DNA from 4 places in the Rhizobium sp. 10N414 genome. Region 3 is predicted to be linked to each of the others. Evidence: predicted binding sites of a transcription regulator. Region 3 holds the regulator's gene; each other region holds the start of a gene.
What was found. The regulator LexA, encoded in region 3, represses DNA repair genes until DNA is damaged. The targets are predictions, from matches to a motif close to TGTTCNNNNTGTGTTCNG.
Positions count from the first base shown of each region.

Region 1 (5,474 bases), on a different contig from region 3:
AGCGACAGTAGACGGGGCAGACATGCACCGCCTTCAACAGCACCCGGTCGGGATAGCGATGAACGATCCCCTGTACGGGACTATGGGCTTCGTCGCCGATCGGGTCGGCGCGCTCTTCGGGCGTCGTGATCAGCTCAGCCGGCTCAGGAACGAATTGCCGGGCGATTGGATCTGAATCATCGGCTCGGTCGATCAATCCTGCAACGGTCGGAGTCAATGCAATGGCATAGCGTGCGGCGACATCAGCCAGCGCGTCCCGGTCTCTCCGAGCCAGCAGCCTTGCGCGTGCCAGCCCTTCGACCGTCTTGATGGGCCCGTTACTGTTCATCTGCCGTACTCCGCGACCGGAGCCCACATCACCTGATCGATCCGCGAGGCCCCGGTTGCCAGCATCACCAGCCGATCGAAGCCAAGAGCGATGCCGCTTGCCTCGGGCATGATGGCAAGCGCGTCCAGAAAGTCCTCATCGAGAGGATAGCTTTCGCCGTAGATGCGAGCTTTTTCAGACATCTCGATCTCGAAGCGGCGGCGCTGTTCCGCCGCATTGGTAAGCTCGCCGAAGCCGTTTGCAAGCTCGACGCCGCAGGCATAGACCTCGAAACGTTCGGCAACACGGGGATCTCGCGCCGAGGGGCGCGCTAGTGCCGCTTCCGACACCGGATATTCGTCAAGAATGGTCACACGGTCGAAACCCAGATGAGGCTCGACCTTTTCGACAAGCACGCGGCTGAACAAGTCCGCCCAACCATCGTCATCGGCAACACGCATGCCGACCCTCCTGACCTGGTCAGCTAGATGCGCCCGATCCGTCGCACCGTCGGCTGCAACGGAGCCCAGCAGATCAATACTGGCATAGCGTTCGAAAGCCGCGGCAACACTGATCCTGTCCGGCCCGGCAAACGGATCGCAGTCCCGGCTTTTATAGGTGAGCCGCGCCGTCTTCATGGTTTCCGCAGCAAGCGCCAGGATTCGAACGCAATCCATCATCAGGCTCTCGTAACTTTCGCCCACGCGATACCACTCGAGCATGGTGAACTCCGGGTGGTGCAGGGGGCCGCGCTCGCGGTTGCGATAGACGTGGGCGAAACAGGCGATGCGCTGTTCGCCAGCCGAAAGCAGCTTCTTGCAGGCGAATTCAGGCGAGGTATGCAGATAAAGCGGCGCTGCAGTCTGGCCGTCCGTCGTCAAGGCTTCGGTGGCAAACGCATGAAGATGCGCCTCGTTGCCCGGCGAAACCTGCAGCGTCGCGGTGTCGACCTCCAGAAAATCCTCGCTCAGGAAATAGCGGCGCAGCGCGGACTGGATGGCATTGCGCCCAATCAGGAACGGACGGCGGTCCAAATGCACGCTCGGCGTCCACCACGGCGATACTTTGGCGTTCGAGGGATTCATTGGCGTCGTCCTGGCCGGCCTTCCAACGCTAGGGCTGGCTATTTGCCGGATTTTAGGTTAGTTGCGCCCCCAAAGAACAATCAATCGCGTCTTCGGGGCTGTATCGACAGTCCTCTACGACGCCAAAAGCCGAGTTACAAGGAAGTCTTAATGGTCAAGGTCATCGCCTCTTCCGTCCGCAAGGGCAACGTTCTCGACGTGGATGGCAAGCTCTACGTCGTTCTGACTGCCCAGAACTTTCATCCGGGCAAGGGCACGCCGGTCACGCAGGTCGACATGCGTCGTATCGTTGACGGCGTCAAGGTCTCCGAGCGCTGGCGTACAACCGAACAGGTCGAGCGCGCCTTCGTCGAAGACGTGAACTTCCAGTATCTCTACGAAGATGGCGAAGGGTTCCACTTCATGAACCCGGCGACCTACGACCAGGTGGTCGTGAACGATGAAACGATGGGCGATCAGAAGGCCTATCTGCAGGAAGGCATGACCTGCATCCTGTCGATCCATGAAGGCGTTCCGCTGGCTCTCGAACTGCCGCGCCACGTGACCCTCGAAATCACGGAAACCGAACCGGTCGTTAAGGGCCAGACGGCCTCGTCCTCCTACAAGCCGGCAATGCTGTCGAACGGCGTGCGCACCATGGTGCCGCCGCACATCAACGCCGGCACGCGCGTCGTTATCGCCACGGAAGACAATTCCTACGTCGAGCGCGCAAAAGACTGACTGTCTGCCGCATGCGCCGAGTAAACTAAGCCGCTTTGGAAACGAGGGGCTTTTTTGCTGTCGGCAGTTAGCTGATCCGGCGGTTGCTCAAACAAAAAGCGCCAGTCAGGCCGGCGCTTTCGATCTCAAAAATAGTAATCCTAGCGCCTTAGTAGCGCGGGCAACGTGCCTCGTAACGGCGCCCGTAGCGGTCTCTGTAGACGCAGTAACCGCGACGTTCAACGGACTGGCCGATCAGTGCGCCAGCGAGACCGCCGGCAACGGCACCGATTGCAGCACCGCCCCAGCTATGGCTGACGGCACCGCCGATAATAGCGCCGGAACCCGCGCCGATTGCGGTTCCCTGTTCCGTCGCCGTGCAGGAAGCAAGTGCGCCGACGAGGGCGCCAATGAGCACAATCTTCTTCATCATGACATAACTCCCAGTTTTTTCGTCGCTTAGATGCGACCCATTAGCACAAGAATAACAATAATGAGGAGAACTAGCCCTAAACCGCCGGAAGGTCCATAGCCCCATCCGCGGCTATAGCCCCAATTTGGTAAGGCGCCGATCAAAAGCAGAATAAGGATAATGAGCAGTATGGTGCCAAGCATGGTTCAAGTCCTCGACGTCATTACACCTGGAATGGACGAGAAACACACATCTCCGATTTTTGTTCCATATGTATCAAATGTTTGGTTTTAGCGGCAAAATGACCTAATCGTACGCCGTTTTCCGTCCCGCCGCGTAATATTGCCCCCATGACAACAAGACACGGGCAGATGTCGCTCGTCGATTTCGGACAAAACGACGTTGACAGCCTGGACAAGATTGCGTTGCACGTATGCCGCGAATTTCGAGATTCAGCATCTTGTGGGAAAAAGTGATTCAAAATCAATACTTAGCCGTGAACAAACACTGAATCATGCGGAGTCTGCGATTCGTCTCCGATTCGTTCTCAAGCTGTTCCGAATCGCAAAACGAGCAATCTGCAAGCTATTCGCGCAACAGAAAACTGCGGAGTAAATTCAAATCGGCCCTTGCGTTTGAGACAACGGCTGTCCATGTGTGTGCTGCTCGGAGAGGAGCTGACTTGACCTGGGGCACCCTCGCCTCATCTGCAGGACCATGACACTGACATCGCAGCCGATGATACTGAGTGGGCGCGGAGTAACCGCGGTGCTCGGACCAACCAATACCGGCAAGACGCATTATGCCATTGAGCGCATGGTTGCCCATGGCACCGGCGTGATCGGGCTGCCGCTGCGGCTGCTGGCGCGCGAGGTCTATACACGCGTCGCCGAAAAGGTCGGAATTCAAAACGTTGCCCTGGTAACGGGCGAAGAGAAAATATCGCCTCCCAACGCCCGCTTTTCGGTCTGCACCGTCGAGGCAATGCCACGCGAGACGAAGGCGGCGTTCGTCGCCATTGACGAGGTTCAACTCGCCGGCGACCTCGAGCGAGGGCACATCTTTACGGACCGGATCCTTCATCTGCGCGGCCGCGACGAGACGCTGTTGCTCGGCGCCGGTACAATGCGTCCGATCCTGCAGCAACTGCTCCCTGGAATTACCATCGTCGAGCGTCCCCGGCTTTCCCACCTGTTCTATGCCGGACAGAAGAAGATTACCCGCCTCCCGCAGCGTTCGGCGATCGTCGCCTTCTCTGCCGACGAAGTCTATGCGATTGCCGAGTTGATCCGCAGGCAGCGCGGCGGGGCCGCCGTCGTTCTCGGAGCCCTCAGTCCGCGCACCCGCAATGCGCAGGTGGCACTCTACCAAGCCGGCGATGTGGAATATCTGGTCGCCACGGATGCGATCGGCATGGGCCTCAATCTCGACGTCGACCACGTCGCCTTCGCGCAGGATCGCAAATTCGACGGCTATCAGTTTCGTAACCTCAACCCCGCCGAACTTGGGCAGATTGCCGGCCGTGCCGGTCGACATGTTCGCGACGGGACGTTTGGCGTCACCGGTCAGGTCGATCCCTTTGATGAGGAATTGGTTGAACGCATCGAAGGCCACGAGTTCGACAATGTGAAAGTGCTGCAGTGGCGCACGAAGAACCTCGACTTCAGCTCCCTGCATGCGCTCCGCGTGAGCCTTGAGACCGGCCCTACGGTTTCTGGCCTGACACGCGCGCTCCCCGCCGTCGACCAGCAAGCGCTGGAACAGCTGTCGCGCTACCCCGAGATCATCGACCTTGCGAACAATCCGGCGCGCGTCGAGAAACTATGGGAAGCCTGCGCGCTTCCGGACTATCGCCGCATTGCACCGGCCCAACACGCCGATCTGATTTCCACCCTCTTTTCCGATCTCGTCCGCTATGGCACGGTAAACGAGGACTTCCTTGCCGAGCAGGTATACCGCGCGGATCGAACAGACGGTGAGATTGACACGCTTTCGGCGCGAATCGCGCAGATAAGAACTTGGACCTATGTATCGAATCGGCCCAATTGGCTTGCCGATCCGACACACTGGCAGGAAAAGACGCGGGAAATCGAAGATCGATTGTCCGATGCGTTACATGAAAGGTTGACGAAACGCTTTGTTGATCGCAGGACATCTGTGCTCATGAAGCGCCTGAGAGAGAATGCGATGCTGGAAGCTGAAATCAGTGTAAATGGCGATGTCTTCGTAGAAGGACATCATGTGGGGCAACTGTCGGGATTCCGGTTCACGCCCATTTCGGGAGCGGAGGGACCGGACGCTAAGGCTGTCCAGTCTGCTTCGCAGAAGGCGCTCGCTCTGGAATTCGAGGCACGTGCGGCTCGCCTCCATGCGGCCGGCAATGGCGACCTCGCGATCAGCTCCGACGGTTCGATCCGTTGGCTGGGCGACCCGGTGGCACGCCTGGCAGGCAGCGATCATGTCATGCGCCCGCGTGTCATCATTCTCGCCGACGAGCAGTTGACCGGCAATGCCCGCGACCATGTGGCCGCTCGTATCGAGCGCTTCGTAAATCACCACATCAGCACCGTCCTGAAGCCGCTTGACGATCTGTCCCGCGCAGAGGACCTGCAGGGCCTTGCAAAGGGCCTGGCATTCCAGCTTGTCGAGAACCTCGGCGTACTGTTCCGGCGCGACGTGACCGAAGAAGTGAAGTCGCTGGATCAGGATGCGCGGGCCTCAATGCGCCGCTACGGTGTCCGCTTCGGCGCCTACCACATCTTCGTTCCGGCACTTCTCAAGCCCGCCCCGGCAGAGCTCATCACGCTCCTCTGGGCGTTGAAGAATGATGGCCTCGACAAGCCAGGTTATGGCGATCTCATTCCCGTGCTGGCGGCAGGCCGTACCTCGGTCGTTACCGATCCGGGCTTCGAGCGCACCTTCTACAAGCTGGCCGGCTTCCGGTTCCTTGGCAAACGCGCGGTCCGTATCG
Region 1 covers NZ_JBFTIN010000010.1:109,340-114,813, forward strand. The annotation lists gene AC1DE4_RS12175 (lysine-2,3-aminomutase-like protein) at 1-328, opposite strand, end outside; gene epmA (EF-P lysine aminoacylase EpmA) at 325-1,392, opposite strand; gene efp (elongation factor P) at 1,543-2,112, shown strand; gene AC1DE4_RS12190 (YMGG-like glycine zipper-containing protein) at 2,261-2,524, opposite strand; gene AC1DE4_RS12195 (DUF3309 family protein) at 2,551-2,706, opposite strand; gene AC1DE4_RS12200 (helicase-related protein) at 3,221-5,474, shown strand, end outside.
Region 1: a site for LexA is predicted at 3,046-3,063, ahead of AC1DE4_RS12200 (helicase-related protein). Genes of this name have one in related genera too.

Region 2 (5,474 bases), on a different contig from region 3:
CAATCAGGAACGCGGAGGAGCGCAGGTGGTCGGCGATGACACGGTGGCTCGCACGGCGCTCGCCCTCGGCCCTTACACCCGTGACCTCCTCGGAAGCCTCGATCAGGGCACGGAACAGGTCAATGTCGTAGTTATCGTGCTTGCCCTGCAGAACTGCCGCGACGCGCTCCAGTCCCATACCGGTATCGATCGACGGACGCGGAAGGTCGATGCGCTCTTCCTTCGTGACCTGCTCGTACTGCATGAAGACGAGGTTCCAGATCTCGATGAAGCGGTCACCATCTTCCTCCGGCGAACCGGGAGGGCCGCCCCAGATGTGAGCGCCGTGGTCGTAGAAGATTTCCGAGCATGGGCCGCACGGGCCGGTATCACCCATCGCCCAGAAATTGTCGCTGGTGGGAATACGGATGATCTTCTCGTCCGGCAGGCCTGCGATCTTCTTCCAGAGGTTAAAGGCCTCATCATCCGTGTGATAGACGGTGACCAGCAGCCGCTTGGCGTCGAGCGCAAATTCCTTGGTGATCAGGTTCCAGGCAAGCTCGATCGCCCGCTCCTTGAAGTAATCGCCGAATGAGAAGTTGCCGAGCATCTCGAAGAAGGTGTGGTGGCGTGCGGTGTAGCCAACGTTATCAAGGTCGTTATGCTTGCCGCCGGCGCGGACGCACTTCTGCGCGGTCGAGGCCGTCTTGTATGGACGCTGCTCCAGACCGGTGAAAACGTTCTTGAACTGCACCATGCCGGCATTGGTGAACATCAGCGTCGGATCGTTGCGCGGCACCAGCGGGCTCGACGGAACGATTTCGTGGCCGTTCTTCTTGAAGTAGTCGAGGAAGGTCGACCGGATATCATTCACACCGCTCATGCTATGCCCTTCAATGCTGCCGGAAGGCAGGTCAAAACTTAAATCCAGTGGCTTTTATCGCTCGCCTTAACCACTGTCCAGCAGACAAACAAAACCGGCCGCAATCTCATTAGGAATGCGACCGGTTTTGAACTCTGGGAAACCGTCAGGCAAATCAGCCGTCTGCAGCCTCGTCGCCGTCATTTGCATCAGGGCCGCCATTCTGCAGGAAGCGGTCCGCAATCAGGCCAGCATTCTGACGAAGCGCCGTCTCGATCTCGCGCAGGAGATCCGGATTGTCACGCAGGAACAGCTTCGCATTTTCGCGGCCCTGGCCAAGACGCTGGCTGTTATAGGAGAACCAGGCCCCTGATTTCTCGACGATACCAGCCTTGACGCCAAGGTCGACCAACTCGCCGGTCTTCGAAACGCCTTCACCATACATGATGTCGAATTCGACCTGCTTGAAGGGAGGCGCCATCTTGTTCTTGACGACCTTGACGCGCGTCTGGTTGCCGATGACCTCTTCGCGCTCCTTGACCGCACCGATACGACGGATGTCGAGGCGAACGGACGCATAGAATTTCAGCGCGTTGCCGCCGGTCGTCGTTTCCGGCGAACCGAACATGACACCAATCTTCATGCGGATCTGGTTGATGAAGATGACCATGGTGTTGGACTTCGAAATCGAAGCCGTCAGCTTGCGCAGCGCCTGGCTCATCAGGCGCGCCTGAAGGCCCGGCAGATTGTCGCCCATTTCGCCTTCGATTTCGGCACGCGGCGTCAGCGCGGCAACCGAGTCGACAACAAGAACGTCGACAGCGCCGGAACGCACCAGCGTATCGGTGATCTCGAGCGCCTGCTCGCCAGTATCCGGCTGCGAGATCAGGAGGTTCTGCAGATCGACACCGAGCTTTCGGGCGTAAACCGGGTCAAGCGCGTGTTCCGCATCGACGAAGGCACAGATGCCACCCTTCTTCTGCGATTCCGCTATCGTCTGCAGCGCCAGCGTCGTCTTACCCGAGCTTTCTGGTCCGTAAATCTCAATGATACGGCCCTTTGGAAGGCCGCCGATGCCGAGCGCGATATCCAACCCGAGAGAACCTGTCGAAACCGTTTCGATCTCGACGACGTTCTCGTTCGAGCCGAGCTTCATGATTGAGCCCTTGCCGAACGACCGCTCGATCTGTGAGAGTGCCGCTTCAAGTGCCTTGCTTTTGTCCACCGATTTGTCCTCTACAAGCCGCAATGTATTCTGTGACATTCGATCCACCTTTAGGTTATTGAAGCCGCTCAAGCAATGTCGCCAGCGATGGCGATTTTGTACCGCATTTGTTCTCATTGCGCAAGCTGGGAGCAAATGATTGAAACAAAAAGGTAAAATTGCCAGTGTTCTACATTTGTTTTCGTGATGGAATGCAACGGCTTAGATATAGCGCTCTGGTCGCCAGCCGACCAGCGGCGGCAGGACGATTCGTATCTTTCGACCATGCGGGACGATGAAATGAAGCGGAAGATTCTTGTCCTCGGCGGAGCCCACATCGACAGGCGCGGACGCATCTCAGGTGACACCGTGCTCGGCGCCAGCAATCCAGGCTCATGGTTTGAGGAGCCGGGCGGCGGCGGCTTCAATGCGGCGCGCAACCTTGCCAGGTTGGGCTTCGATGTGACGATGATTTCACCGCGTGGCGGCGATCCGATCGGCGAGATGGTCGGCGAGGCGGCCGACTTCGCTGGGGTTCATGATCGCCCCTTCATTTTCCTGGATCGGAAGACGCCGAGTTACACCGCAATCATCGAGAACGACGGAAACCTCGTGATTGCGCTTGCCGACATGGATCTCTATCGGATGTTTGTGCCGCGGCGCCTTTCGATCCGTGCCGTACGTGACGCCTTTGCCGCCACCGATTTCATTCTCATTGATGCCAACCTGCCGGCAGAGACGCTGGCATCGATCGTCGAGCGCGCAAAAGCTCTCGGCAAGCCGGTGGGCGCGATCGCCATCTCGCCCGCGAAGGCCCTCAAGCTCAAACCATGCATCGAAGGGATCGACTATCTTTTCCTCAACGAGGCCGAGGCTGCCGCATTGAGCGGCGAGCGCCCAAACGATCCCGCGCACTGGCCGTCACTGCTGGGTGACATCGGTTTACGCGGTGGCGTCGTCACCCGCGGCCAACGCGAGCTGATCGCCTTCGCGGATCGCCATGTTGTTGCCCAGCAGCCGGCAAACCTCGAAGATGTCGCGGATGTCACCGGTGCGGGTGACTCGCTTGCAGCCGGCGTTATCTCCGGATTGATGCGTGGAATTTCCTTGGCCGATGCCATCAGGGAGGGCGCCGCGGCCGCGGCACTTACCGTACAATCGCCGCATGCCGTCAATGAAAACCTCTCCCCAGATCTCGTGAGGGAGACACTTTCCCTTGTTCCGCCGGCGAGAATTTTGCATTGAAGGCAATACCGATGAAATGGAAGCGACAATGACGAAACCGATCTCCCCCCTCCTGCCGATCGCCTACTCCAAGGAAGTCGCAAGCGCCAAGCAGCGCGGCGCGCCGATCGTGGCGCTTGAATCGACCATCATCACCCATGGCATGCCCTACCCTGGCAACATCGAGATGGCCCGCAGCGTCGAGGCGCTCATTCGTGAGCAGGGCGCGGTCCCAGCCACCATCGCGGTCATTCACGGTACGCTGCATATCGGCCTCGAATCCGACCAGTTGGAGCAATTGGCGCAGGCCAAGGACGTCCTCAAGGTTTCGCGCGCCGATCTCGCCTTTGCGATCGCCGAGCGCCGTCACGGCGCAACGACCGTCGCAGCAACGATGATCGCCGCCGAGCGTGCCGGCATCAAGGTCTTTGCAACGGGTGGCATCGGTGGCGTCCACCGCGGCGCGGAAGAAAGCTTCGATATCTCCGCTGACCTCGAGGAACTCGGCCGCACCAGCGTCATCGTCGTTTGTGCCGGCGCCAAGGCGATCCTCGATATACCGAAGACCCTTGAAGTCCTGGAGACCGCGGGCGTGCCTGTCGTCACCTACGAGAGCGAGGAATTCCCGGCCTTCTGGTCACGCTCGTCCGGATTGCGCAGTCCGCTGACGCTGAACAGCCCGGCTGCCATCGCCAACTTCCAGACTGTACGTGAGCAGCTCGGCATTGACGGCGGCATGCTCATTGCCAATCCGGTGCCGGAGGCAGACGAGATCCCCCGCGAGGAAATGGAAATCTATATCGAGCGCGCCCTCGACAGCGCCGAGCGCGACGAAATCAGCGGCAAGGAAGTAACCCCTTACCTGCTCAGCACGATCTTCAACCTGACCGACGGCCAGAGCCTAAAGACCAACATTGCGTTGGTGGAAAACAATGCTCGACTCGCGGCAGAAATTGCCGTCGCGCTGGCTGGCTGAGTTTGAAGAAGGGGCGCTGCGGCGCCCCTTAACTGTCCAGCGTCTCCTTGACGACGACGGCAAGCTGCTTGAGGGAGAACGGCTTCGGCAGGAAGCCGAACTTGGAATCCGGCGGCAGGTTGCGGGCAAACGCGTCTTCGGCATAGCCTGAAACGAAGATGAATTTCAGGTTCGGATAGTTCTTGCGCAGTTCGCGCAGCAGCGATGGACCATCCATCTCCGGCATCACGACATCCGAAACGACAATGTCGACCTTACCCGCGAGCTCGTCCATGATATCGAGCGCCTCGACGCCGGACCCGGCCTCGTAAACTGTATAGCCGCGCGTCTCAAGCATGCGCTTGCCGCCGCGACGCACCGCTTCCTCATCCTCGACCAGCAGGATCACAGCCGAGCCTGTCAGATCCTCGGGCTGCTCCACCGCGGTGGGCGCCTGTTCCGCAGGTGTGCCGATAGTAGGCGTGACGGCATCGCCTTCCGCGGCAACCGCTGGCTCGACAATGTGGCGCGGCAGGAAGACGCGGAACGTCGTGCCTTTGCCAACTTCCGACTCCGGCTGAATGTAGCCGCCCGATTGCTTGACGATGCCGTAAACCATCGCGAGGCCAAGGCCCGTTCCCTTGCCCACTTCTTTCGTCGTGAAGAAGGGCTCGAAAATCTTGTCCATGATCTCAGGCGCAATGCCGGTCCCGTTGTCCGAGACCTCGATGAGGACCATGTCCTCATGCGGCATGTAGGAATAGTTGAAAGCCGCCACCTCTGCCGCCGTCACGTTCTTCGTGCGAAGCGTCAGCTTCCCGCCCTGCGGCATCGCATCTCGCGCGTTGACGCAGAGGTTTATCAGCACCTGCTCGAACTGCGACAGGTCGGTCTTCACAGGCCAGAGATCACGGCCATACTCGACGTCGAGCTTTACGTTGGTACCGGACAGCAGGCGATCGACCAGCATCCTGAGGTCGCCAACCACATCGGTGAGATTGAGCACCGTCGGCCGCATCGTTTGCTTGCGCGAGAACGCCAGCAGTTGCCGCACGAGCACGGCCGCGCGATTGGCGTTGCGCTTGATTTCCATCAGATCCGCAAAGCCAGGGTCCGCCGGCCGGGCCTGCAGCAGCAGATGATCGGAGGACAGCAGGATCGCGGTCAGGACGTTGTTGAAGTCGTGCGCGATCCCGCCCGCGAGTGTGCCGACCGCATTCATCTTCTGCGTCTGCGCCATCTGCGCTTCG
Region 2 covers NZ_JBFTIN010000003.1:34,630-40,103, reverse strand. The annotation lists gene alaS (alanine--tRNA ligase) at 1-862, opposite strand, end outside; gene recA (recombinase RecA) at 1,017-2,105, opposite strand; gene AC1DE4_RS05165 (carbohydrate kinase family protein) at 2,346-3,290, shown strand; gene AC1DE4_RS05160 (pseudouridine-5'-phosphate glycosidase) at 3,319-4,245, shown strand; gene cckA (cell cycle histidine kinase CckA) at 4,274-5,474, opposite strand, start outside.
Region 2: a site for LexA is predicted at 2,232-2,249, ahead of recA (recombinase RecA). Genes of this name have one in related genera too.

Region 3 (5,474 bases):
TGTCCTGAAGCCCGCCTATGAGGATCGCCGCAAGTATTGGCAGGCAACCGCGCTCAGCGCAGACCTCAAGGAAAAGCTTCTGAACGACGTCCTCATCAAAGGCGATACGTTCTGGAAGGTGATGCAGGACGAACTCGCGCCCGCCATCCTTAACCACGACTCTGCGGTCATCCCGACAGCCTTCGAGAAGCTTGCGACAAATTTTCATATCCACGAAACGGCGGTCAACCAGCTCGTTGATATGGCGAACGCTTTCCTGGCAAAGGCTGAAAAAGACGCGGCCGAACAGACAAGCATTCTCTCGGCGATTACGGTTGCATCTGCGGCGGTCTCGCTTTGCCTGCTTCTTGGCGGCCTCTACGCCTTCCGCCGGCGCGCAATCGTGCCACTTTCGGCGATGCGCGACTACATGGCGATCCTGGCGGGCGGCGACTATTCCAAGCAAGTCCCCTTCAGCCACCGTGTCGATGAAATTGGCGAAATGGCACGCGCCGTCACCGTGTTTCGCGAATCGGCGCAAGAACGGAACAAAATCCGCGAACACCAGGATGCGGAGCGCCTGGCCCAAGCCCAGCGCGATGCGGCGCTGGCCGCCTCCAAGGCTGATGAGGATGCCGGCCGCGAACGCATCATCGTGAGCCTAAGCCGCGGCCTGGACCGTCTTTCCCGCGGCGACCTCACCGTCCAGCTCAACGAACCGTTCGCGCCAGACTACGAGAGGCTACGCGAGCAGTTCAATTCGAGCGTCCGCACGCTTTCCGGCACAATGAGGGATATCGCGACAGCAACCACTACGGTCAGGACTGGCACCAGCGAAATCGCAACAAGCACGGATGATCTGGCCCGGCGAACGGAACATCAGGCCGCATCGCTGGAGCAGGCAGCCTCGGCGTTAGATCAGATCACGGTTACGGTCAAAAACTCGTCGGAACGCGCCCATGAAGCAAACGCGATGATGACGGTGACGAAGGAAAGCGCCAGCTATTCGGCAACTGTCGTGCACGAGGCCGTAGCTGCGATGGAGAAGATCGAAGCATCATCCGTGCAGATCGGCGAAATCATCAACGTCATCGACGAGATCGCCTTCCAGACCAACTTGCTCGCGCTCAATGCTGGTGTTGAGGCCGCTCGTGCAGGCGAGGCCGGAAAGGGTTTTGCCGTCGTGGCGCAAGAAGTGCGCGACCTCGCCGGCCGCTCCGCCAAGCTGGCGAAGGAAATCAAGCAGTTGGTCGAGACTTCGTCCAGTCAGGTGTCAACCGGCGTTGCCTTGGTGAACCGCACCGGCGAAGCCTTGAACAGTATCGATCAGCAGGTGCTGAAGGTGACGACGCTCATCGAGGCGATCGTGCGCTCTTCCTCTGAACAGACGACCGCGCTCGTCGAGGTCAATGCCGCCGTCAACACCATGGACAGCGTCACCCAACAAAACGCCGCGATGGCGGAGGAAACCAGCGCAGCCTGCCGCGAGCTTGGCAACGAGGCGCTACACCTCAATCACCTGCTCTCCCGCTTCGCTCTCGAAGGCACGGAGAGGACGGCAGGATCGGCATATCCCACAAAGACGAGGTTGGCGCTCGCCGGTTGACAGCGTGCACGTCCATCCATTTATCCCGCCTTGGCAATCGCATCGAAGGCCAGCAGCTTTTCGAGAAGCCGCGGCATATCCCGCAGATAGACCATGTTGGGACCATCCGAAGGCGCATTGTCAGGATCTTCGTGGGTTTCCACGAATACGCCAGCGACGCCGACGGCGACCGCCGCACGCGCGAGCGTCTCCACGAACTCGCGCTGCCCTCCGCTCGAACCGCCCTGCCCGCCCGGCTGCTGGACCGAATGCGTGGCGTCGAAGACCACGGGGGCGCCCATCGCCACCATGATAGGCAGCGATCGCATGTCGGAGACCAGCGTATTGTAGCCGAAGGAAGCACCGCGTTCGCAAAGCAAGATGTTCGGATTTCCGCTCGAATTCAGCTTGTTGAGGACGTTCTTCATGTCCCAGGGCGCGAGGAACTGCCCCTTCTTGACGTTGATGACGCGGCCGGTCTTGGCGGCGGCAACGAGCAGGTCGGTCTGACGGCTGAGGAAAGCTGGGATCTGCAGGATGTCGACGATGGTGGCCACCTCGGCACACTGCTCTTCGGTATGAATGTCGGTCAGGACAGGAAAGCCGTATTCCTTCTTGAGATCGGTGAACACTTCAAGCGCCGTTTCGAGGCCGATACCGCGCTGCGCTGACAGCGACGTCCGGTTCGCCTTGTCAAAGGAGGACTTGTAGACGAGGCCGAGACCAAGCTTGTCGCAGAGTTCCTTCAGCACACCGGCGACCATGAAGGCATGCTCGCGGCTCTCCATCTGACAAGGCCCGGCAATCAGCGACAGCTTGCCGGAATTCGAAAAGGTGACGCGGCCGGCGCCTTCGCCGACCACGACTTCGGAATTTGTCTGGCTCATCGTTTCTCCTCGAAGGCGAAGAGAGCGCCCTGTCCGGGCGCGGCCTTCACCAGAATTCGATTGTTCTTGCGCGTATAGGTCATCCCGTTAGCAGCCAATTGCGCTTCTGTCACGGCGAGATCGCCGACTTTGAAAACGATGGCAACACCACGCAGACCGCGATCGTCGGAAGGCGCAGGGATGTCGAAGTAGGCGTCCAGTCCATCCGGGGAGAGAACACTCACTCTGGCATTCGGAGTTGTCACACTCACACCGAAGGCCTCATTGGTCGTTCCCAAGCTGTGGGCGGCGGCGCGCAGGAATGGTCCAAACGCCTTGGGGTCGGGTGCCCCAAGCACGATCTCTGCGATCCCAACCACCCCATTTGGATGCACTTGCAGGGCTTTCCGGTCGGCTGGCAGCGGGTTGACACGTTGGCATGTGAAGAAAAAGAAATCGGGAGCGCGCAGGTCAACTGCAAAGGCGAGCTTGAATGCGGCCGTCACCTCCGAGCCATCGGGCATCTTCATCGGCCGCTCGAACTGCAGCATCTCGCCGCCATTGATCTTTTCGGACAGAAATCGGGCATGGTCGCGATCGGCATCCGCCGTCGCAAAGACCACGGCAGACAGGCCATCGTCTCCACATCGGAATCGAAAGGCACGGTCCCGCGCGGTGAAGACATTGCCTTTCTGCGCCGAAGCTTCATGCAGTTCGGCATTAGCGACCCCGAGAGGCTCCAGATAAGTTTCGTCGGCGAAGAATATGCAGGCATTCTCGGTCCCAAACGGGTGCCGGGCGTCGGGCGCGACGGTGAATCCCAGCTTTCCGAGACGCTCGCGTGAGAGCCTGATATTTGGAACCGGCAGCACGATGTGGTCCAGCGGATGTGCTTCGCTCATGGCAACTTCTCCGGAATTTGCGAAGATGTGCGCCGGGCAACAGGACAATGCAACCCCCTTCTACGCTTTCGGTCAAATGAGACGCAAAAACTCACCAAGTTGCAGGCAAGTTTTACGAAAATTTAGGTACTTGCGGAACACATATGGAACATATAGTGTCTGTTCTGGCTTTGTTTCACGACTCTGGGGTTCAACTTCGATGCTGACGCGCAAGCAACAGGAGCTTCTTCTCTTCATTCACGAGCGAATGAAGGAGTCCGGTGTCCCCCCTTCTTTTGATGAAATGAAGGATGCCTTGGACCTCGCGTCGAAGTCAGGCATCCACCGCCTGATTACCGCGCTGGAGGAACGGGGCTTCATTCGCCGACTGCCGAATCGAGCCCGCGCTCTGGAAGTCATCAAACTGCCCGAGGCATATAACCCGAGCCTGCAGCCCCGCCGCGGTTTTTCGCCGAGCGTTATCGAAGGCAGCCTCGGCAAACCACAGCCAGTTGTGGCGCCGAAGCCAGCGCCGCAGGGTGACAACGGCGGTTCTGCCTCTGTACCGGTCATGGGACGGATTGCTGCCGGCGTACCGATTTCGGCAATTCAGAACAATACCCATGACATCACGATTCCGGCGGACATGCTTGGCCCAGGCGAGCACTATGCGCTTGAGGTCAAGGGCGACTCGATGATCGAGGCCGGCATCTTTGATGGCGACACGGTAATCATCCGCAACGGCAGCACCGCCAATGCCGGCGACATCGTTGTTGCGCTTGTCGATGATGAGGAAGCGACGCTCAAGCGCTTCCGCCGGAAAGGCGCCTCCATTGCACTTGAGGCGGCGAACCCGGCTTACGAGACGCGCATTTTCGGGCCTGACCGTGTCAAGGTCCAGGGCAAGCTTGTCGGCCTCATTCGCCGCTATCATTGAAGGCAAGCGGCTCGCCGTCAAAGGTGCCGCTTCGCCAATTATACGCCCGATGGCGGATCCAAGGGCGGTCGAGCCTCGTATAGTCCGTCGTGACGACCGGGCTACCTTGATCGTCGATCCTTACCTCAGCGGCACCAAAGCGACGCAAGGTTTCGCCGGTGAACAAAAGTGCGCCTGACCGGCACCCCGTCGTGCGGAGGCGAGCGGGTGTCACGACGATATCGGCCGTATCGCCGGCAGCGCCGAAGTAAGCGGGATTTTCGACGATCGTCACGACGTAGCCGCTATCGTGCGTGGCTGTGCACCAGGCGCCTTTCAGGCATACAAATCGGTTCTCAGTGCTCGTCGCAGCCTGACGTAACGCATCGCGGGCATTGCGCAATTCCACGGCAGATAACCTTTCCGATCTGCCTTGACTGTCCCGCCGCCTGATAGCGTTGACACCCTCCAACAATTGCGGTGGTTGATCTAGCTCCGCGGCGCCATTGGTCGAAAATGAAGTCAGGCGGATGCGGCCGGTTCGGTGCAAGGACTTGTCCTCTCACAATCGCGACGAGATTGCCGTCTTCAGCAATGACGATGTCGGGCGGCGGTTCGCTCGGCGCAGCCGCAACAAGCACTGTTGCCAGCGCCGCAATACCCGCGCCGAGGTAGCGGATCTTGGTGCGCAGAAGGGCAAGTAAGAGGAACCCTGCAACCGCCACAGGAAATTACCAACCCGGCAATCTGCCGATATCGATATTGCCGCCCCAGGCCGAGACCATCTGGGCAATGGCGATCACGATGTCGAGCCCGAAACCGGCAATTTTCCACGGAATGACGTCGAGGCCAAACGGTGTCAGCAGCATAGCGAACATGCCCATCGGCATCACCACGAAAGAGATCACCGGCATGGCCATGAGATTTGCCGGCAGACCATAAGCGCTGAGCCGGTGGAAGTGCTCGACGGCGAAAAGCGCGGTCGAGTAGCCGCCGATCATCGAGGTCAGCAGGATGCCACCAAAGAAGCGTATGATGAAAACGACGGGCTTTACTGCGGCGACCTGCAGCAAGGGATGTTCGCGCGGCGGCCTTCTTGACCAGATCGCGTAACCCGGGACGAGGGCAAGCGTCTCCGCAAACGACATCTGGAAGCTCGGGCCCCGGGCCTCGGATGGTGACAGGAGTAGGATCACCCACGCGGACAAGGCAATGTCGCGCAAGCTTATCGACGGGCGATCGAAGAA
Region 3 covers NZ_JBFTIN010000025.1:46,801-52,274, forward strand. The annotation lists gene AC1DE4_RS20950 (methyl-accepting chemotaxis protein) at 1-1,585, shown strand, start outside; gene kdsA (3-deoxy-8-phosphooctulonate synthase) at 1,606-2,451, opposite strand; gene AC1DE4_RS20960 (VOC family protein) at 2,448-3,332, opposite strand; gene lexA (transcriptional repressor LexA) at 3,532-4,248, shown strand; partial or broken gene AC1DE4_RS20970 (ComEC/Rec2 family competence protein) at 4,229-5,474, opposite strand, start outside.

Region 4 (5,474 bases), on a different contig from region 3:
AGGTCGTGTTCACGTCGGGCAGGGCAAAGGGATAGACGACGCGGTCGAAGGGCTCGTAGCTATCGTAGCTCAGGTCCTTGACGACGGCTGGCTGTAGCGTCGAAAGCGCGCTCTTCACGGCATCTGTGCCTTCGCCGTCATAGTCCTTCATGGAAAGCTCGGGAATCGGCGAGACAATCCATTTGCCGGTCTGCGAGAGCAGCGTAACGCGGCCAGAGCCGAAGGGGTGGAGCGTCGAAAGCTTATCGCGGAGCGATTTGAGGGAGATGTCGACGCCGCTGACGCCGATCATCTTGCCACCCGAGAACACCGGATAGGCAATGGACGTCATCGTGGTATTCTCGCCGGTCGTCGTCTCGGCATAAGGCGGCGACAGCGCGCCCTTCTTGCTTTCTGCGGCGAGCGCGTACCAGGCAGCCTTATAGTCGGAATCGAAGGTGGAGAAGCTGAAGCCGCCGTCCTTGCTCTTCGTCCAGTACGGGTTGAATGTGCCATCCTTGGCTGCGCCGAATTCGGCCTTGCCGGCCATGGACGGCGACTGGCCGTCGAAGGCGTTCGGCTCTTCGGCAAACCAGCTGCCGAAGGCAAACTGGTTCCGCTCGACGTTTGCCTTCAGCATGTCCAGAACGGCCTTGCGGTCGAGATATTTGCCCTCCTGACCATGACCGATCGTGCCGGCCATCGAGCGCGCGGCCCCTGCCAGCTCGCCGACGGATGAGGCAACCTCGTTGGCGATAGCCTTCGCCTCGAGATTAGCTTGGTCCATGGTGAGGGTCCGCACGCGGTTGCGCGTCTCGCCGATGAGGAGGAAGTTGGAAATGAGGAGGACGAGGGCGATGGCAACGCCCGTAATGAGGATAAGCTTGGCTGCAAGCGATTTCATGCGAAAGATGAACATGTATTCCTCGGGAAGCAAGGATGTGCCGTACGGGGCATTCATCGGCACAGGGGACGAAGGCGTCGCCCCCTCATGGAGCAGCCGTGACAGAAGCCGACCCCTTGGCGAAGGCCGGCGATGGCTGGAACATCGCCGGAAACCTATTAAATTCGAATGAAATCTAATGAAAACAGACGCTGCATACGGCAAACCGCCCCGATATGTCGCGGGGCGAATTGCCCTATAGCTCGTTTGCGACTTCGGCGCTTGATGGGATCGATGGCTGAGCGCCTTGCTTGAGGCAGGCGAGCGATCCTGCGACGGCGGCCCGCCGCAGCGATGCCTCGAAATCGAGGCCTTCGTCCAGGCTCGCGGCGAAATAGCCGCAGAACGTGTCGCCGGCACCGACTGTATCGACAGGCTCGATCTTCAATCCCTTCGCACGGGAGATGACGCCGTCGCGGATTGCGATGACGCCGTCTGCGCCGAGCGTCACGATCAGGGTTTGCCCCGTCTCCGCATTGAGTCGTTTCAGCGCGGCCTCGCGATCCGCCGTGCCCATGTTTTCCTGGCCGGCAAGACGCTCGAACTCGGTTTCGTTCGCGATCACGATGTCGGCAAGGCGGCCGAGGCGTGGAGCGTCTTCGATCAGTGGGGCCAGGTTGAGGATGGACGTGACACTCTTGGCGCGCGCCGCGGCCAGCGCCCGCTCGACGGCCGGAACGGGCACCTCGAGCTGCAGCATCAGGATGTCGCCCTCCTTCATCGCGTCGATCGCGACGTCGGCATCGGCCGGCGTCATCGTGCCGTTTGCGCCAGGCACAACGGCAATCATGTTCTCGCCGTCACCGCCGACGAGGATCAGTGCGGTTCCGGTCGGCTCGTCGACCTGCTTGACGGTTTCAAGTCCAGTGCCGGCGTCCTTCAAGAGAGCAACCGCCGGCTCCGCAAAGGCGTCGCGGCCGACGGCTCCCGCCATGTGAACGGTTCGGCCGGCGCGTCGCGCCGCAAGTGCCTGATTGGCGCCCTTGCCGCCTGCTGCCGTTGAGAAGCCGTTGCCGGCAACCGTTTCGCCGGGCTTCGGCAAGCGCGCGGTGGTGGCGATGAGGTCCATGTTGATGGAGCCGAAGACTGTGATCATGAGTGTCCTGTCCAATGCTTTTCTTGAGCGCGACACTGCCTGAAGGGCTTACTCGTCGTCAACCACTCTGAGCTTCAGAAGCCCGCTGCGGCTGTCGACGGATTTTGGCGCGCCATCACCGTCCCGCGCCGCGGCCTTGCTGTTGTCGCCGCCCTCGAACTCCAGAGCTTCGATTTTCGCGCCGCGCTTGGTGAGCTTATCGGTGGAGGTGAGGATCTGGTCGACATCTCTTTGCGTCATGGAAAAATGGCTCTGCAGCTTGCGAACACGCTCGTCGAGACGGCCGAGATCGTCCATCAGGTTCGCGACTTCGCCCTGGATGACGTGTGCCTGGGCCCGCATCCGCTGATCTTTCAGGACTGCCTGAATAACCTGGATGGAGAGCATCAGCAGCGAAGGCGACACGATGACGATGCGCGACCGGTGCGCCTTCTGCACGATCGCTTCGAAATTCTCGTGGATCTCCGCGAAGATCGATTCCGACGGCACGAACATGAAGGCCGTGTCCTGCGTCTCGCCCTGGATCAGATATTTCTCGGAGATATCGCGGATGTGCGTTTCCATGTCGCGGCGGAACTGCTGCGAGGCGACCTTGGCTCCGTCAGGTCCGCCGGCGTCCCGGATCGCGTTCCAGGCTTCAAGCGGGAACTTCGCGTCGACCACCAGCGGTGGTGCGCCGTTGGGCATGCGAATGGTGCAGTCCGGGCGCGAGCCATTGGAAAGCGTCTGTTGGAAGGCATAGGCCCCCATCGGAAGGCCGTCGGCGACAATCGTCTCCATGCGCGATTGGCCGAAAGCGCCGCGTGTCTGCTTGTTGGAGAGGATCGCCTGCAAACCGACGACATCTTTCGCCAGTGTCTGGATGTTGTTCTGGGCGGCATCGATGACGGCAAGACGCTCCTGCAGCCGCTGCAGGTTCTCGTGCGTCGATTTGGTCTGCTCGCTGATCGTCGAACTGACGCGCTGCGACATACCATCGAGACGCTGGTTGATCGCCTGGTTGAGCTCGGACTGCCTCGAGCCGAACACTTCGGCCATTGTCGACATGCGCCCGTGCATTTCCGCCTGGATTTTCAGAAGTTCGGCCATTCGAGCATCCGTCTCGGCGGCACGGAGGCTCGCTACCTCGGCCTGCTCGCGCCGCACCTGCCCGCTGCGGACGAGAAGGAGGATCAGCAACAAGACCAGAGCCGCGATTGCGCCTCCGGCGAGCGCCAGCGTGGCAGGACTGATACGGGAAAGGGCGAGGAGAAACGACTCAGAGCTGGTGTTCATTTCGCCACCATAACAAACTCGTGTGGGATGGCTAGATCAAAACGTGAACAACTCGCAAGCCTTCCCAAAGGATTGGCTCGTAGAGGGAACAAACGACAGTTGACAAATCTCAAGTTCATTTAACCTTTGCTCAACCATATTGCGTAAAAGGTCAGGTCAAATTCCCTTTTGCATCAATTACAAAGCAGAGAGATCATGACCAGCCAGCAGTCCGACAGCACGCTCAAGCAACGCCTCGATTTCATCGAGCTGGACGACGGAGCCCGCGCGGCGCTGCGTGAGATGCGCCCGGCAATCTCGGAGTTGCTCGGCGGCGCTCTCGACAAGTTTTACGCGAAGCTGGCAAGGACGTCTGAGGTCGCAAGCTTCTTTGCCGAAAAAGCGCATATGGGACATGCCAAGAAGCGCCAGGAAGACCACTGGGCCAATCTGGCTGGCGGCAACTTCGACGAAACCTACGTCAAAGGCGTGGTCACGGTGGGCAAGACCCATGCCCGTATTGGCCTCGAGCCTCGCTGGTATATCGGTGGCTACGCGCTGCTGATGAGCGAACTCGTGAAGGGCCTGATGGCCAAGCAGTGGCCCTCCATGTTCGCCAGGCAGCAGGGCAAGGTGCTGGCCGAGAAGCTTTCAGCGGTCATCAAGGCCGCGATGCTCGATATGGACTATTCGATCTCGGTCTATCTGGAAGCGCTCGAAGAGAAGCGACGCAAGCTGGAAGAAGAGCGCGTAAAGGCCGAGCAGGACCAGGCCGTTGCGCTCGATCATCTTCGCCGCGGTCTGGAGGCGCTGTCGAACGGCGATCTCGAGGCCACGCTGCCGCCAGATCTCCCCGGTAATTTCAAAGCCATGGCCGACGACTATAACCGCGCCGTCGCCGCTCTTCGCGCGTCCTTTGGCTCGGTGCGGGCAACCTCGGGCGAGATCCTGAGGGGTACGGACGTGATCGCCAAGGCCTCCGATGACCTTGCTTTGCGGACGGCCCAGCAGGCAGCTGGCGTCGAGGAAAGCTCGGCGGCGCTGCAACAGCTTTCGGTCAGTGTCGGACAGACTGCCGCAAACGCCGAAAAGGCATCCGGTGCGGTCCGTGAGACGCAGCAGAAGGCCAAGAACTCCGGCGAACTCGTCACCAGTGCCGTTTCCGCGATGGCCGGCATCGAAAAATCCTCGACCGAGATCGCCAAGATCATCGGCGTCATCGACGAGATTGCTTTCCAGACGAACCTGCTGGCGTTGAACGCCGGCGTGGAGGCTGCGCGTGCCGGCGAAGCGGGCAAGGGCTTTGCCGTCGTGGCGCAAGAGGTCCGCCAACTGGCGCAGCGCACCGCCGACGCCGCCAAGGAGATCAAGAACCTGATTTCGGAAAGCTCGGTCCAGGTGAACGAAGGAGTGGACATCGTCAGCAGCACCGGCGAGGCGCTGAACGACATGATCAACCGCATCGATATCATCAACAGCTTCGTTGCCGATATCGCCGCTGCCGCGCGCGATCAGGCAACCGGGGTCAACGAGGTCAGTGTCGCCATCCGCAACATGGACACGATCACGCAGCAGAACTCGGGAATGGTCGAGAACACCTCTGCCGAGACGCGGCGCCTGCGCGGCGAAGTCGATAATCTGGTTGCACTGCTGCAGCGCTTCCGTACCGGCGTCGAGCAACGTTCGATGACCACGACACGCCGCGCCGCATGACGGGAATGCGGCGAAATTCCGGGCTGGGGCGTAAAAAAGCGCTCCGCCAGCCCACCGGATAATTCCATCCTGGAAAAAGATGCGTTATGGGAACGCCATGACCATCAAGCCACTCATCATTCTCCCCGATCCGCTGCTTCGTCAGGTTTCCAAGCCGATCGAGCGCGTCGACGCCGATCTTCAGCGACTTGCCGACGACATGCTTGAAACCATGTACGACGCGCCCGGTATCGGCCTTGCTGCCATCCAGATCGGCGTGCCGCGCCGCATGCTGGTCATCGACGTTTCCCGCGAGGGCGAAGAGAAGCAGCCCCTCGTATTCGTCAATCCGGAGGTCGTGGCATCGACAGACGAGCGTTCGGTATATGAGGAGGGATGCCTTTCGATCCCTGACTATTATGCCGAAGTCGAACGCCCGGCGACCGTCACCGTCAAATATCTCGACCGTGATGGCAAGGAGCAGACGGTGCAAGCCGACGGCCTGCTCGC
Region 4 covers NZ_JBFTIN010000001.1:243,421-248,894, reverse strand. The annotation lists gene AC1DE4_RS01245 (methyl-accepting chemotaxis protein) at 1-898, opposite strand, end outside; gene AC1DE4_RS01240 (ribokinase) at 1,119-2,018, opposite strand; gene AC1DE4_RS01235 (DNA recombination protein RmuC) at 2,067-3,293, opposite strand; gene AC1DE4_RS01230 (methyl-accepting chemotaxis protein) at 3,489-4,985, shown strand; gene def (peptide deformylase) at 5,083-5,474, shown strand, end outside.
Region 4: a site for LexA is predicted at 3,326-3,343, ahead of AC1DE4_RS01235 (DNA recombination protein RmuC). Genes of this name have one in related genera too.